Regions from separate parts of the uncultured Rummeliibacillus sp. genome, predicted to be linked through region 2. Evidence: riboswitches for the same ligand, from Rfam matches in the RefSeq annotation. Region 2 holds a riboswitch; each other region holds the start of a gene.

Region 1 (4,341 bases), on a different contig from region 2:
TTCGGCATCACAGGGTGTGGATAGCTTGAAACTTTTGTATGGTAGACCTCCATCACATGCTTCTCTTTTAATACTTCATGTGGTTCACCAATAGAGCTAATTTGTCCATTTTCAAGTAAAATCAATTGATCACAATATAGTGAAGCTAAATTCATATCATGAAAAATCGAAATCACCGTTAAATCATGATACACAACCTCATGTCGAATCATATCCATCAGTTTCCGTTGATGTTCGATATCTAAATGATTAGTTGGTTCATCTAATAGTAGTAAATCGGCTTGCTGCGCTAAAGCTTGTGCAACAAACGCCCTTTGTTGCTCCCCACCGGAAAGAAAATCCAATTGTTGATCTGTGTATTGTGTAATCCCTGTTTGATCCATTGCAGTAGCAACTGCCTCTTCATCATCTTTTGACCATGTTTGAAACCAACTATTTTGATGAGGATAACGACCAATTGATACAGTCTCACGAACTGAATGTGAGAAGGCATGTGCATGTAACTGAGGTAAAACAGCCATTTTGCGTGCTAATTCTTTCGTTGAATAGTCTTTACGATTCTTTCCATCAATCAGAACTGAACCACTTGTTTCAGCAAGTATTCCACTAATTACTTTTATAAGTGTAGATTTCCCGCTTCCATTAGGGCCTAAAATGCCAACAAATTGCCCTTTTTCTACTTTAAATGAAATATCCTTTATAATAGGTTTTTTAGGATCATATCCACCACTAAGTTGTTTTACATTAAGCATTCCTATGCTCCCTTCGTTCTACGTTGACGGAAGAAAATATAAGCAAAAACCGGCGCGCCAATAAAGGATGTTATAACACCGATAGGTAATTCTGTTGGTGCAATGATTATACGGGCAACCAAGTCACATACAATCAGTAATGATGCTCCATTGATAAAAGATAATGGTAATAGATGACGATGATCTGCACCAAATAGTAATCTAGTCATATGTGGGACAACTAGTCCGATAAAGCCAATCGTTCCTGAAACCGCGACCGCCGAACCAGTTAACATTGAACCCCCAAGTAGAAGCATAAGTTTACTTCTTTTCACATTAACACCTAAATACTTTGCCCTCTCTTCTCCAAACAACATAGCATTTAGCTCACGGCGATTAAACCATAACATCAATGCCCCTATAAGGATGAATGGCCATACCATCTTCACATAAGGCCACCCACGCATCGATACGCTTCCCATCAACCAACTAATTATTTGTCGAAGTTCTTCTCCTGTTAGCGCAATCATTAATGATATAACAGCGCTTAAAAATGAACTCATGATTATTCCTGTTAAAATAAGTGTTTCCATCTTCATCGTACGATCAACTAATTTAGCAAATCCAATCACTGCAAATAGAGATAGCATTGCTCCTACCATGCTAAATGTAGGTAAAGTGAATATCCCTAAAATAGGGGCTGAAATATTGAAAAAAAGCGTCATCACTGCACCTACTGAGGCACCTGATGACACTCCTAACGTATATGGATCAGCAAGTGGATTTTTTAATAAGCCTTGAAAAGCAGCACCTGCAATTGCTAATGCTGCTCCAACAAGTCCAGCCAATAAAACACGTGGCATACGAATATTCCATAAAATATTTGTTGCCATTTCATCAGCTTCTGTATCCCATAACGTACTTAGTGGTACCTTTACAGAACCTACAGATATACCGAGCCATATACTCAGTAACAAGATGAATATGGCTACAATATACCCCACTACTATTTTCCTCATTTAAATACCTCTGGATAAACTGCTTTAGCTATTTCTTCTAGACCATCAGCAAGGCGAGGGCCTGTCCGAGCTGTTAAATCTTGATTCACTTGTACAACTGCGTCATTTTTGACTGCTGTAATACTATTGAATCCTTGACGTTTTTTTACTTTTTCTACGATATTCGGAACATAATCTTCCATTACAATCATTGTATCTGGATTACGTTTAACAATTTGCTCTGAATCGATTTTAAACCAACCTGATTGATCATCTACAACATTTTTGATATTTGCTAGGTCTAAGATTTCTTGCATAAATGTATCCTTACCTGCTGTATAAATTTCCGGTTCATCTGAAGTTTCTACAAAAACAGAACGTTGTTTCACATTTGCTACTTTATCTTGAACTTCTTGTACTTTTGCTTTCATATCTTCAACAATTTGATCTGCTTTTTGCCCTTTGTCTGTAATTTGGCCAATTTGTTCGATCGTGTTATATGTTTCTTCAAAGTTTGTTGCATTTTTTACTACAAAAACAGTAATTCCTGCATCTTTTAGTTGTTGTAATCCTGCCTCTACTGATTTGGCATTGGATTCATGGGCAAACACTACATCTGGTTTTAAACTTAGTATTTTCTCAATATCATATTCCATGCCGCCCACTTTTTCCTTTTTAGTAGCAGCTTCTGGATAGTTATCGTTATCAGTTACACCTACAATTTTGTCGTCTAAACCTAGCGCAAATAATATTTCTGTATTACTAGGGACTAAAGAAACTATCTTTTTAGGGGCTTCTTTAAATTCCACATTGTTACCGAGTGCATCTTTTACCATCATTGGATATGTAGACGTATTTTTTGTTGTTTGCGTAGAATTTGTTTTGTCACTAGATGATTTTTGCGAATCTCCTTGTCCACATCCTACAAGTAAAGCAAATACCATTGTGAGCATTATTGCTAATTGCCATATTCTTTTCATTGATCGAAGTGCCTCCTTCAGCAAAATAAAAAGCCTCTCTATTTTTTCGAGAGGCATCATGAATCCAGTAAATATTAAATATACTGGCACCCATCCTATCCTCGTAGTTAAACTGGTGTCTTTAAATACGGCAGGTATCCTGGCTTGTGTTCAACGCTTCTCGTGCCTTCCCGAAAATTTTTCAGTGGCAATTATACGAGTTACTCACACTTACAGTGGCGGGACCGCATCGGATTTTCACCGATTTCCCTTTTCACTTAACATTTTACCGAATGTTAAGAACCGTACTTTTTTAACTATTGAATTGTCTATCATTATACCGAATATTTTGTTTTTATGGAAGGTACCTTAAAATAATTAAAGTTTTACGGAATAGTTTTGACCTGTTGAGTGGGGGTATAATTCTTATGAGTTGTGCTAATTGGTGCCTGAGTTGTGCTAAACAGGGCGCGAGTTTCCTAACTTTATACTCTCGGTAATTTTATACTTGAAGCTATGTATCTCTTATTTTTTCTTTCGATTGAGTAATTTTAGTAGATGGAGCTTACATGTCCCCTAATTCTTTCCTACGTAAAAAAGCTAAGCAAAATAAAAGGACATCGCATATTTTCACACAAAATATACGATGCCCTTGCTTATTTTTTGAGATTCGGGCCTTCCAGCGCTTATCGGGAGCCCACAGGATATGGGTCAGATAGCCGTTGCGACACGATGTCGCGCTTTTAGGCTATCTTCCTCTTAGCGAGCGCGTTCAGCAATTAAATTATCCAGCTTCTGCGGCTAGTCCCTCGAGTCACAACGCTTTCTCGGTCGAAAACTGAAATGACGTTTTCGATTCGAAAGCTTTTGTGATTTTCGGGTCTGAGCAAGCCGCCTCAGCATTTAATTTTATCCAGCTTCTCGCGCCAGCCCCTCGAGGTCGCTTCAGTCCCTCGGTCAAAAGCTGAAAACATGCTTTTGATTCGGGCCTTCCAGCGCTTGTCGGGGCTAAACGGACGCGTTCAGCATTTAACTTTATCCGGCTTCGGGCGCTAGCTGCTCGAGTCGCTTCGGTCTCTCGGTCGAAAGCTGAAAACATGCTTTCGATTCGAGCCCTCCAGCGCTTGTCGCAGCTGAACGAGCGCCCTCAGCACTTAATATTACATTTTTTCTGGTGCTGATACGCCTATTAGTTTTAGTGCGTTTGCTAATGTTGTACGTACTGCTGTGATTAATGCGATACGTGCTTCAGAGCGTTCTTTGTTTTCTTCATCTAAAACTTTTTCTGCATTATAGAAACTGTGGAATGTTGCAGCAAGTTCTTGGATGTAGTTAGCGATACGGTGTGGCGCACGTACACGAGCAGCATCCGCTACGACTTGTGGGAAGTCTCCAACTTTTTTCAATACTTCAATGTCTTTTTCAGATGATAATGTATCAAGATGTTCAGTTGAAGCTGCAAAGCCTTTTTCTGATGCTTGACGTAAGATTGAGCAAATACGTGCATGTGCATATTGTGCATAGTACACTGGGTTTTCGTTTGATTGTTTTACAGCTAAGTCTAAATCAAAGTCTAAATGAGTATCGCCTGCACGCATTGCAAAGTTATAACGAACAGCATCTAAACCTACTTCTTCTACAAGTTCGCGAAGA
Region 2 (4,341 bases):
TTATCAAAATCATTAATGATTATTGTATCATCTATAATTCTTTTGACAATAGAAAAAGAGATATCCAGTTTACTTTCTGAATATCTCTTTATGGGTCGGGACAGAATCGAACTGCCGACACTTAGAGCTTCAATCTAATGCTCTACCAACTGAGCTACCGACCCAGTATGGAGGAGGAAGAGGGATTCGAACCCCCGCGCGGTTTGACCCGCCTGTCGGTTTTCAAGACCGATCCCTTCAGCCAGACTTGGGTATTCCTCCATTTTGGAGCGGAAGACGGGGATCGAACCCGCGACCCTCACCTTGGGAAGGTGATGTTCTACCACTAAACTACTTCCGCAAAAAATTTTTTTATAATAGTTATTGTAACACTATTATTAAATTCATGCTAATTTTCTATCTCACTCTCTTTCTAAGTAATGTTTAAACCACAATAGTAAGACCTTGTAGTAATAGCAAGGAAGCTTACCATTCACAGCAGAAAGCTTCCTCTATTATAGAAAAATATATTAATTCGACTTATTCTTTTAAAACATAAGCTGCTAATACACTTTGAATTTTATAAATATCTGATTGTTTAGTGAACCTCTTCTCGATTGGTTCACCACTATTAGACAACCAAATTTTTAGTTCTGCTTCAAAATCAAAAGTACCAGCTGTCTCAATGGAGAAGTGTACTACGCTTCTATAAGGAATAGAGTGATATTCTATTTTCTTTCCTGTTACCCCTTGTTTATCAATCAATATTAATCGTTTATCTGTAAAAACAAAGAGGTCTCTAATTAACTTATATGCTTGCTCAACTTTTTCATTTTTCGCAATTAGATCTTTTATCTCAGAATGAATAATTTCTTTGCTTACTTCTGTCGCATTCCCCATCAAATTATCAAATAATCCCAGTATAGCTCCTCCTGTTCATATAAAATGAAACTTCTATAATCGGTTAATGCGAGAAAAAATATATGCAGATTAGATATCTGTACAATAATATATGCTGAAATTTCATTATTCTACAACTTGTGAATTTTTACTTACATACTTCAGCAATTCATAGAGTAATACCGGCATTTCCTCAAATGCACTTTTAACATGTAAACGTTCCGAAATTTGATGTGCATCTTTCCCAAACGGCCCCACATTAAGGACTGGAGCTGAAAACTTCGACATTTCTTCAAATGGAATATCATACGTTTCTCCCCAAACTGGTGAATTTTTTTCATATGTCTTCCAATCCTTAACAGCTTGAAATTGACAGTAACTCAAATCACAAATCCCATTAAAATAATGGATTTGTTCAAGAGGAATATTGAACTTTTTTGCTTCTTCAAGGAGTAAGGAAACCGCGCCTTGTATCAGGGAATCTTCTGATGAATTTACAGGTGGATAATATGGTGGTGCAAACAGTAATACTACAGCTGGCGCTAATTCTTGGCAGCGTATCATCAATTGATCTGCAATTCGTAATGACTTTTCACGATCGTCAAATGTGTCATTCGATAATATAGATTCCTTTAATTCTTTTACCTGCTTTATACCCATTTTATTAACTGCATACGTATATAATTCTTCAAATCGAACTACACGAATCTTGCCAATTGTTGAAACGCCTTGTTTCTTACAGATTACCTCGTAACGTGTTTGACACTTTCTCATAGCCTCTTTCGCTACTTCTTCGAATAAGTTCATGATTTCTCCGGCACTCCGCTTCATGAGGAAAACATTGAACATCGAAATGGCACGATAGGGTGTCTGTGTAGAATATTGTTCTTTTAGATCGGTTAACTTCAGCGAAACTGGAAGAGGGGTTTGTTCACCAAAGTCTTCTTCTAGAAATTTTTCATTCCATTCCATTTCTGCTGTTAGAAAAGCACTCATAAAAGGTGCAGTCATCCCTTTTAAAGGTTCTCCTACATGCGTCTCTTTCCCATAGAAAAGTGCTGCAGGCATAATCTTTCCAATTGAACCAGAGTAAACATATTCTTTTAAATCAGTTGGACCTTGAGAAAAAGAAGGTTCACTATTTAAAAATAATTTAATCTTCAAATTTTCTTTTTCTTGTAATTCTGATATAAGTTTCACTGCTTGTCGCATGCCTGCTGAATTGACTTCTTCATCAGGTACAGTAACAATTAGTAGATTAATAGGCCATTTTTCCGCAATAGCTCTTTCAATGATTTGCATATGTAGTGCTAAGCCGATTTTCATATCCATTACCCCTCGGCCAAATAAGTAATCCCCACTTACTAAATCTTTTTTGGCAGATTCGTTTAGCATACTTGGATCTGCCTTAAAAGCATTCGTTAACACTTCAGGCATAGTTGCTATAGGAATAAATGAACTGTACTCTTCAATTTGTACTGTATCAAAATGACTAATTAAAACTACAGTTTCATTTACATGTGAATTTTTGTATAATGCTGAAACAACTTGTCTCCCGCGGTCAACATCACAAAGTTTTAGATAAGATGGGTTTTCCTTAAAGTATTGAAGTTGCTGTAATTTTGCTTTTAGTTTACTTGAAAATAGTTGTTCCCCTTTTGTCATTGTCTGACTTTCCCAACTGACAAGCTCACAAAGGAGCGAACGTAATTTCTCTGGTGTATTCCACATCATTCTTCCCACCATCCTTTGGCATTATTAAATAGCATCTCCTATAAATAGGTAATCTTATATTTTGAATATACGTAAGTTTTTATATATAGTCAATGTATTAAAACCTAACATATTAAAAAATTCCTTTAACAAAATTATCAATCAAACAAAATAATATAAAAAGCGCATTTATTTTTTATTTAAATGTCAGGTAAAATAACATAAATCGGAATATAAAACTAAAAAGCGCATGGAAACAATCTTCTATGTTTTCATGCGCTTAACTATATTATTATTTCTAAAAAAGCCTATAAAATTTAAAATTTCAAAAAGTACTCAAATTAATAACTTCCTATTATTTCATGTTTAACATTTAAATAAGCGTAGTTAATATTTAAATACTGTTCACAATTTTCTTCTATCAATTCTCGTGTAATCTCTTTCAAAGACATTGATTTAGAAGTCCCAACAGATATCATTAGTTGCTGCTTCATCTTTTGTTCATACATGGTGACAATTTCATGATTCATCGTTTTCTCTCCTTTTCTCATAAAAAAACACATCCGTCAACATTTAGAAGGATGTGTTATGAAAAACTTGCTCTCTTATACGACTTCGACCATAGCAAAATAAGCCCTCTAAAAAAGGGAGAACTTTGCGGTTTTGTCGTACAATGAGCATGCAGAAGATATTCTGTCACACTCTACACCTCCTATCCTCGTAGGTTATATGGCTGTACTCGAAAAAAGGCAGGTCTCCTGGCTTATCTTCTCTGCTCATCGCACCTTCCCGTTTTGACAGTGGTTTTTGCGATTTGCTCTGAATTACAGTTGCGGGACAGCGTCGGATTCTCACCGATCTTCCCTTTTAAACAAATCAAAAAATGATTTGTACCCTTTTTCTTCTTATTCCGTTTCTCTCATTATAACATATTGTTATTAGTAGATTATATAATCTATCTTTATCACAAAAAAAGAAACTTCTATTTAAAATCTCATAGAAATTTCTTTTAATTTTTTATATATTTGCTACTAGTTCACTTTCAATCAACCATTTATGATTTTTCACTTCATTCCCACCAGTAGTTGGCTTATAGTTGACCATGTAAACTGTTGTGTGAATTCCAGATTCAATTGTAGCAATAGCACCCTTCATACCTGGCAAATGGTCTGCATCAAGGGTCACTTTCGCTCCTGGTTGTAGAATTTTACCGGCTGCTTTTTTTATTTCTTCTTGAATCACCCATTTGTGATTTTTGACTTCTTTTCCACCAGTAGTTGGTTTATAACTGACTGAGTAGGCATTAGTCTCATATGCACCAACAATCGTTCCTTTTGCTCCATTCATGCCAACCATATGATTGGCTTGAACGATTACTTGACTTCCTACTGGATACGTTGGATTTTTAGCTTTTTTAATATCTCCTAAAACTACACCAGAATTGTTATGATTCATATGATTATTTTCTTCTGTTACAGTTTGTTTGTCATCTAAATTTAAATTATCATCAGGAGCTATATCCACATTTTTGTTTACATCAATATTTTCTCCCTTTAAAACATTGCCACAGCCAGATAATGTGATTAACGCTGTGAATACAAAGATGATTATTTTCATTTTGTTTTTCATGCTGTTTCCTCCAAGTTTCACTTATATGTTCACGCAATATCGGACTTATACTCTTTGAGAAAAGTATTCCCGATATTCCATTCTTTAAACAATAGAAGAACGCAATAAAAAAATTTATAG
Region 3 (4,341 bases), on a different contig from region 2:
AAATAGGAGCGATTCAAGCTTTAATCCATGTTGCGGGTGTTCTTCATGAAGGGAATCTCTGTGATCTTGAGGAACAGGAATGGGACGATATGTTTGATATTAATGTAAAAGGCGTATTCAATGTGACACAGGCAGTAAGTCGTATGATGAAGGAGCGCAAGGAAGGTGTCATTGTTACTGTTGGATCAAATGCTGCTTCGGTGCCTCGACTTGGAATAGGAGCTTATGGTGCTTCAAAGGCAGCGACTATCATGTATATGAAGAGTTTAGGCTTAGAATTGGCACCTTATAATATTCGCTGCAATATCGTATCACCTGGTTCAACTTATACAGACATGCAGACTTCTCTTTGGACGGATGAGTCAAGTGAACAAAAAGTAATTGAAGGAAATCTTGAAAATTATAAAGTAGGAATTCCTTTAAGAAAAATAGCCAAGCCTTCTGATATCGTTGGGGTTATTTTGTTTCTAATATCTGAGTATTCAAATCATATTACTATGAGCAACATTGTCGTTGATGGTGGAGCTACATTAGGGGCCAATGCATAAGGAGGAGCGGTATATGAAAGTGACCAAAGAAAAGAAGGAATTATCAGAACTTATTAGATCCTATCAAGAAGGAGATAGCTTTTTAAAGACACCGATTAAAACAATTTTGGGTAGAGGATGTAAGAAGAAGATTAAAGTAGATGAGCCTTGTACTTTTAATGATTTGGAATCAGCTATTCAAAATGCGCTGTCCACCATTGTTGAAAATGGAGAGGAAAAGCCGGTAGTTATTGGTGCTATACCTTTTGATACGACAAGACAACCAGCTTTAATAGTGCCGAAAGAAACGTTAATATTTGATAGCAAATCGTTAAATAAGGAGTTGACTGTTTCGCCATGTATGAAAGGTGCAAAAAGAATTGAACAAGTACCTTCCGGCAAAACTTTTGAAAAAATGGTCCAACAATCAGTTCAACATATTCATGAAACAACCCTTAAAAAAGTGGTACTCGCTAGAACATTAGACATTTCATCTGAAGGAAAAGTAAGTGTACCTTTATTGATTGAGTCTTTAGCGAAAAGCAATACAAAAGGATACACCTTTGCTATAAATACGGGGGATAAAGAGGTAGCTACACTTGTAGGGGCTAGTCCAGAGCTTCTAATACGCAAAAGTGGCAATACCGTAATCGCTAATCCTCTAGCGGGATCTAGAAAAAGAACACATAACAAAGAACAAGATCAAAAATTAGCTGAGAGCTTATTAAATTCAGAGAAAGATTTGCATGAACATAAAGTAGTAGTTGATATGGTATGTAGAGAATTAAAACCTTTCTTTAAAACAATAGAAGTACCAAATCATCCTTCCATTTTATATACGGATTCAATGATTCACCTATCAACAGTCATTTCTGGAGAACTTTTAAATCCACAAATTTCTTCATTAACTCTAGCAAGTGCTCTTCATCCAACACCAGCGGTTTGTGGAGAACCAAGAAGAGAAGCTTTTCAATTGATTCAAGATATTGAGCCATTTGATCGTAGCTTTTTCACTGGGATTGTAGGATATATGGAGGCTAGTGGTGATGGTGAATGGATAGTCACAATACGTTGTGCCCAAGTAAAAGAACAACATATCACAGTTTATGCTGGAGCTGGAATTGTTGAGTCCTCAGTACCACAAGATGAAAAGAATGAAACGGGAGCAAAATTCCAAACGATGCTACATGCAATGGGGATACAAAAGGAAGAAATTTAATAGTCATGGTTTGAATCTAGAAATTTATCTATATATAGGGGAGTGTTTATATTGTCAATACCAAAGATTAAATCATATGAAATGCCGAAATCTGATATAGAAAATAAAGTTCACTGGAAACCACAAGCTGACAAGGCAGTTTTACTTATACATGATATGCAACAATACTTTCTTAACTATTATGATCAACAGCAATCACCTATACCTGAGTTAATTGCAAATATTAAAAAAATAAAAGAAAAATGTGAATCACTAAAAATACCGATTATTTACACTGCTCAACCTGGAAACCAAAAGGCTGAAGATCGTGCACTTCTAACGGATTTTTGGGGCACCGGTCTTGAAGAAAAGAAAGAACAAACAGCTATTATTTCTCAACTTTCTCCAAGTGATAATGATATGGTGTTAACTAAATGGCGTTATAGTGCATTCAAAAAAAGTGAATTACAAGATTTGATGAAAACTTGGGGAAGAGATCAGCTTATTATCTGTGGGGTATATGCACATATTGGCTGTTTACTAACAGCAGCAGATGCTTTTATGTATGATATAAAACCATTCTTTGTAAAAGATGCTGTTGCAGATTTCACAAGAGAAGATCACCAAATGGCAATTCGATATGCAGCCGAAAGATGTTCAACGACCATCTCAACAAATCAGTTAGTGGAAGAGCTATAAAAGTTGCAGACATAATATATTTCAAGCCTTGTGAAAAAAACTAATAAATTATAACTCGGATAACATAATATTTTCTAAAAAATATTGATTTACAAACATTCTACGAGTATCATAATGATAGAAAATTCAATAAAAGTACAAGGTGCCTTTTACAAAAGGAGAATAGGGAATGAAGTGAAAATCTTCAGCGGACCCACCACTGTAGAGGAAAGTTTGAACGAAAATGCCACTGGACAATGTCTGGGAAGGCCTATTCAAATGTAGACCCTGAGCCAGGAGACCTGCCTTGATACTTGTTGACACAGATGATGGAAAAGTCTGCGGTTTATTTGTAATACAAATAAACTGCAGGCTTTTAATTTTATTCGGGAGAGATGAAAAATGAACTTACTAAAACAAACTGTTGGGAAAATTAAAGACCTTGATGGAGAAATGATGGCAAAGGCAAGACAAAGAGTGGATAATTTGATTAAACCACCTAATAGTCTTGGCAAATTAGAAAGTCTAGCTATACAATTATCAGGGATTACAGGAGAACTTTTCCCAGCGATTGATCAAAAAGCGATTATTGTAATGGCTGCAGATCACGGTGTTTACGAAGAAGGCGTTACAAGTAATCCACAAGAAGTAACATTTGCGCAAACTCTTAATATTGCAAAAGGAATCACAGGGGTAGGGACTATTGCAAAAGTTTCAAACGCAAAAATTGTCACTGTTGACGTTGGTGTAAAAGTGGATATTCCGACTGATGCTGGCGTGATTAATCGTAAAATTAGAAGAGGTACTGCCAATTTTACAAAAGGGCCAGCTATGACAAAAGAAGAAGCCATTCAATCATTAGAAGTAGGGATTGAAATTGCCAATGCAGAAATTCAAAATGGGGTGAATTTGTTAGGAACAGGTGAAATGGGTATTAGTAATACAACACCAAGTACTGCTATATTATCGGTATTGGCGGGTTGTGATCCAAAAGAAATTACAGGTAGAGGGGCAGGTCTCGGACATGGCGGTTTAGCCCGTAAAATAGAAGTGATTCGAAATGCCATTGCAACAAATCAACCAGATTCAACTGATGCAATCGATATACTAGCAAAAGTTGGAGGATTAGAAATTGGTGGTATGGCAGGGGTTATGCTTGCAGCAGCTGCCAATCGAGTACCAGTAGTCGTTGATGGCTATATTTCAACAGCTTCCGCACTTATCGCCACAACGATTGAACCGAAAGTGAAGGATTATCTCATCACATCTCACGCAACAGATGAGCCAGGTGGTAAAAAAGCTAGTGAACTACTAGGCAAAGAACCAATGCTCAAAATGGATATGTGTCTAGGTGAAGGTTCTGGAGCAGCATTAGCTTTTCCAATCATCGATGCAGCATGCAGCATGATGAAAAACATGCCAACCTTTGAAGAAGTAGGGATGGAAATATAAAATTTCATCTCGTGATTAGCATTGAATGCCTGAAAGCTGCCTTTGTATAGAACAAGGCAGCTTTTCTAATTCAACAGGATTGAAAGACGCATTGAAATACATATTGTTGCAAAAAAGGCTATCCCGTAATGGAACAGCCTCGGCCTTTAAATCTCTTAATCTAAAATATTAATTTACTCGTTGAATTCTTCCTTCCACTTTATACTCGAATGGAGAAGATAATGTTTTTACAAATTCAACTGTTGCATCTAAGTCAGTTGGTCCAACTTCCATGTCTTTAGAAAGTGCACCAAAACTAGTATCGATATTACCATACATATAGTTGTTTACGACAACTGTGTATTCTTTTGTTGGGTCAATTTTACTGCCGTCTGGCAAAATAATATCGACTACTTTTCCGGCTTTTGTTGTATCGTCATACGTGTAAGTGTATTTGAAGCCAGAAACATGATAATCAAGACCTCTTGCAGTAATTTGTTCATCTAG

What was found. A riboswitch is a leader RNA that binds a small molecule or an ion and turns the genes downstream of it on or off. The one in region 2 is predicted to bind cobalamin.
Region 1: another riboswitch for cobalamin. It lies ahead of Q0977_RS06035 (ABC transporter substrate-binding protein); the one in region 2 lies ahead of Q0977_RS11540 (hypothetical protein).
Region 3: another riboswitch for cobalamin. It lies ahead of cobT (nicotinate-nucleotide--dimethylbenzimidazole phosphoribosyltransferase); the one in region 2 lies ahead of Q0977_RS11540 (hypothetical protein).

The regions. Positions count from the first base shown of each region.
Region 1 is NZ_CAKQBI010000006.1:134,648-138,988, reverse strand. Features, by position in the region: gene Q0977_RS06045 (adenosylcobinamide amidohydrolase) at 1-752, opposite strand, end outside; gene Q0977_RS06040 (iron ABC transporter permease) at 755-1,750, opposite strand; gene Q0977_RS06035 (ABC transporter substrate-binding protein) at 1,747-2,709, opposite strand; cobalamin riboswitch at 2,821-3,011, opposite strand; gene argS (arginine--tRNA ligase) at 3,849-4,341, opposite strand, start outside.
Region 2 is NZ_CAKQBI010000016.1:52,257-56,597, forward strand. Features, by position in the region: tRNA gene Q0977_RS11515 (tRNA-Phe) at 92-164, opposite strand; tRNA gene Q0977_RS11520 (tRNA-Ser) at 169-261, opposite strand; tRNA gene Q0977_RS11525 (tRNA-Gly) at 266-340, opposite strand; gene Q0977_RS11530 (PH domain-containing protein) at 520-900, opposite strand; gene Q0977_RS11535 (M20/M25/M40 family metallo-hydrolase) at 1,006-2,610, opposite strand; gene Q0977_RS11540 (hypothetical protein) at 2,934-3,143, opposite strand; cobalamin riboswitch at 3,323-3,505, opposite strand; gene Q0977_RS11545 (YdhK family protein) at 3,610-4,221, opposite strand.
Region 3 is NZ_CAKQBI010000020.1:16,164-20,504, reverse strand. Features, by position in the region: gene Q0977_RS12540 (2,3-dihydro-2,3-dihydroxybenzoate dehydrogenase) at 1-548, shown strand, start outside; gene Q0977_RS12535 (isochorismate synthase) at 562-1,746, shown strand; gene Q0977_RS12530 (isochorismatase family protein) at 1,789-2,424, shown strand; cobalamin riboswitch at 2,548-2,728, shown strand; gene cobT (nicotinate-nucleotide--dimethylbenzimidazole phosphoribosyltransferase) at 2,806-3,855, shown strand; gene Q0977_RS12520 (bifunctional 2',3'-cyclic-nucleotide 2'-phosphodiesterase/3'-nucleotidase) at 4,024-4,341, opposite strand, start outside.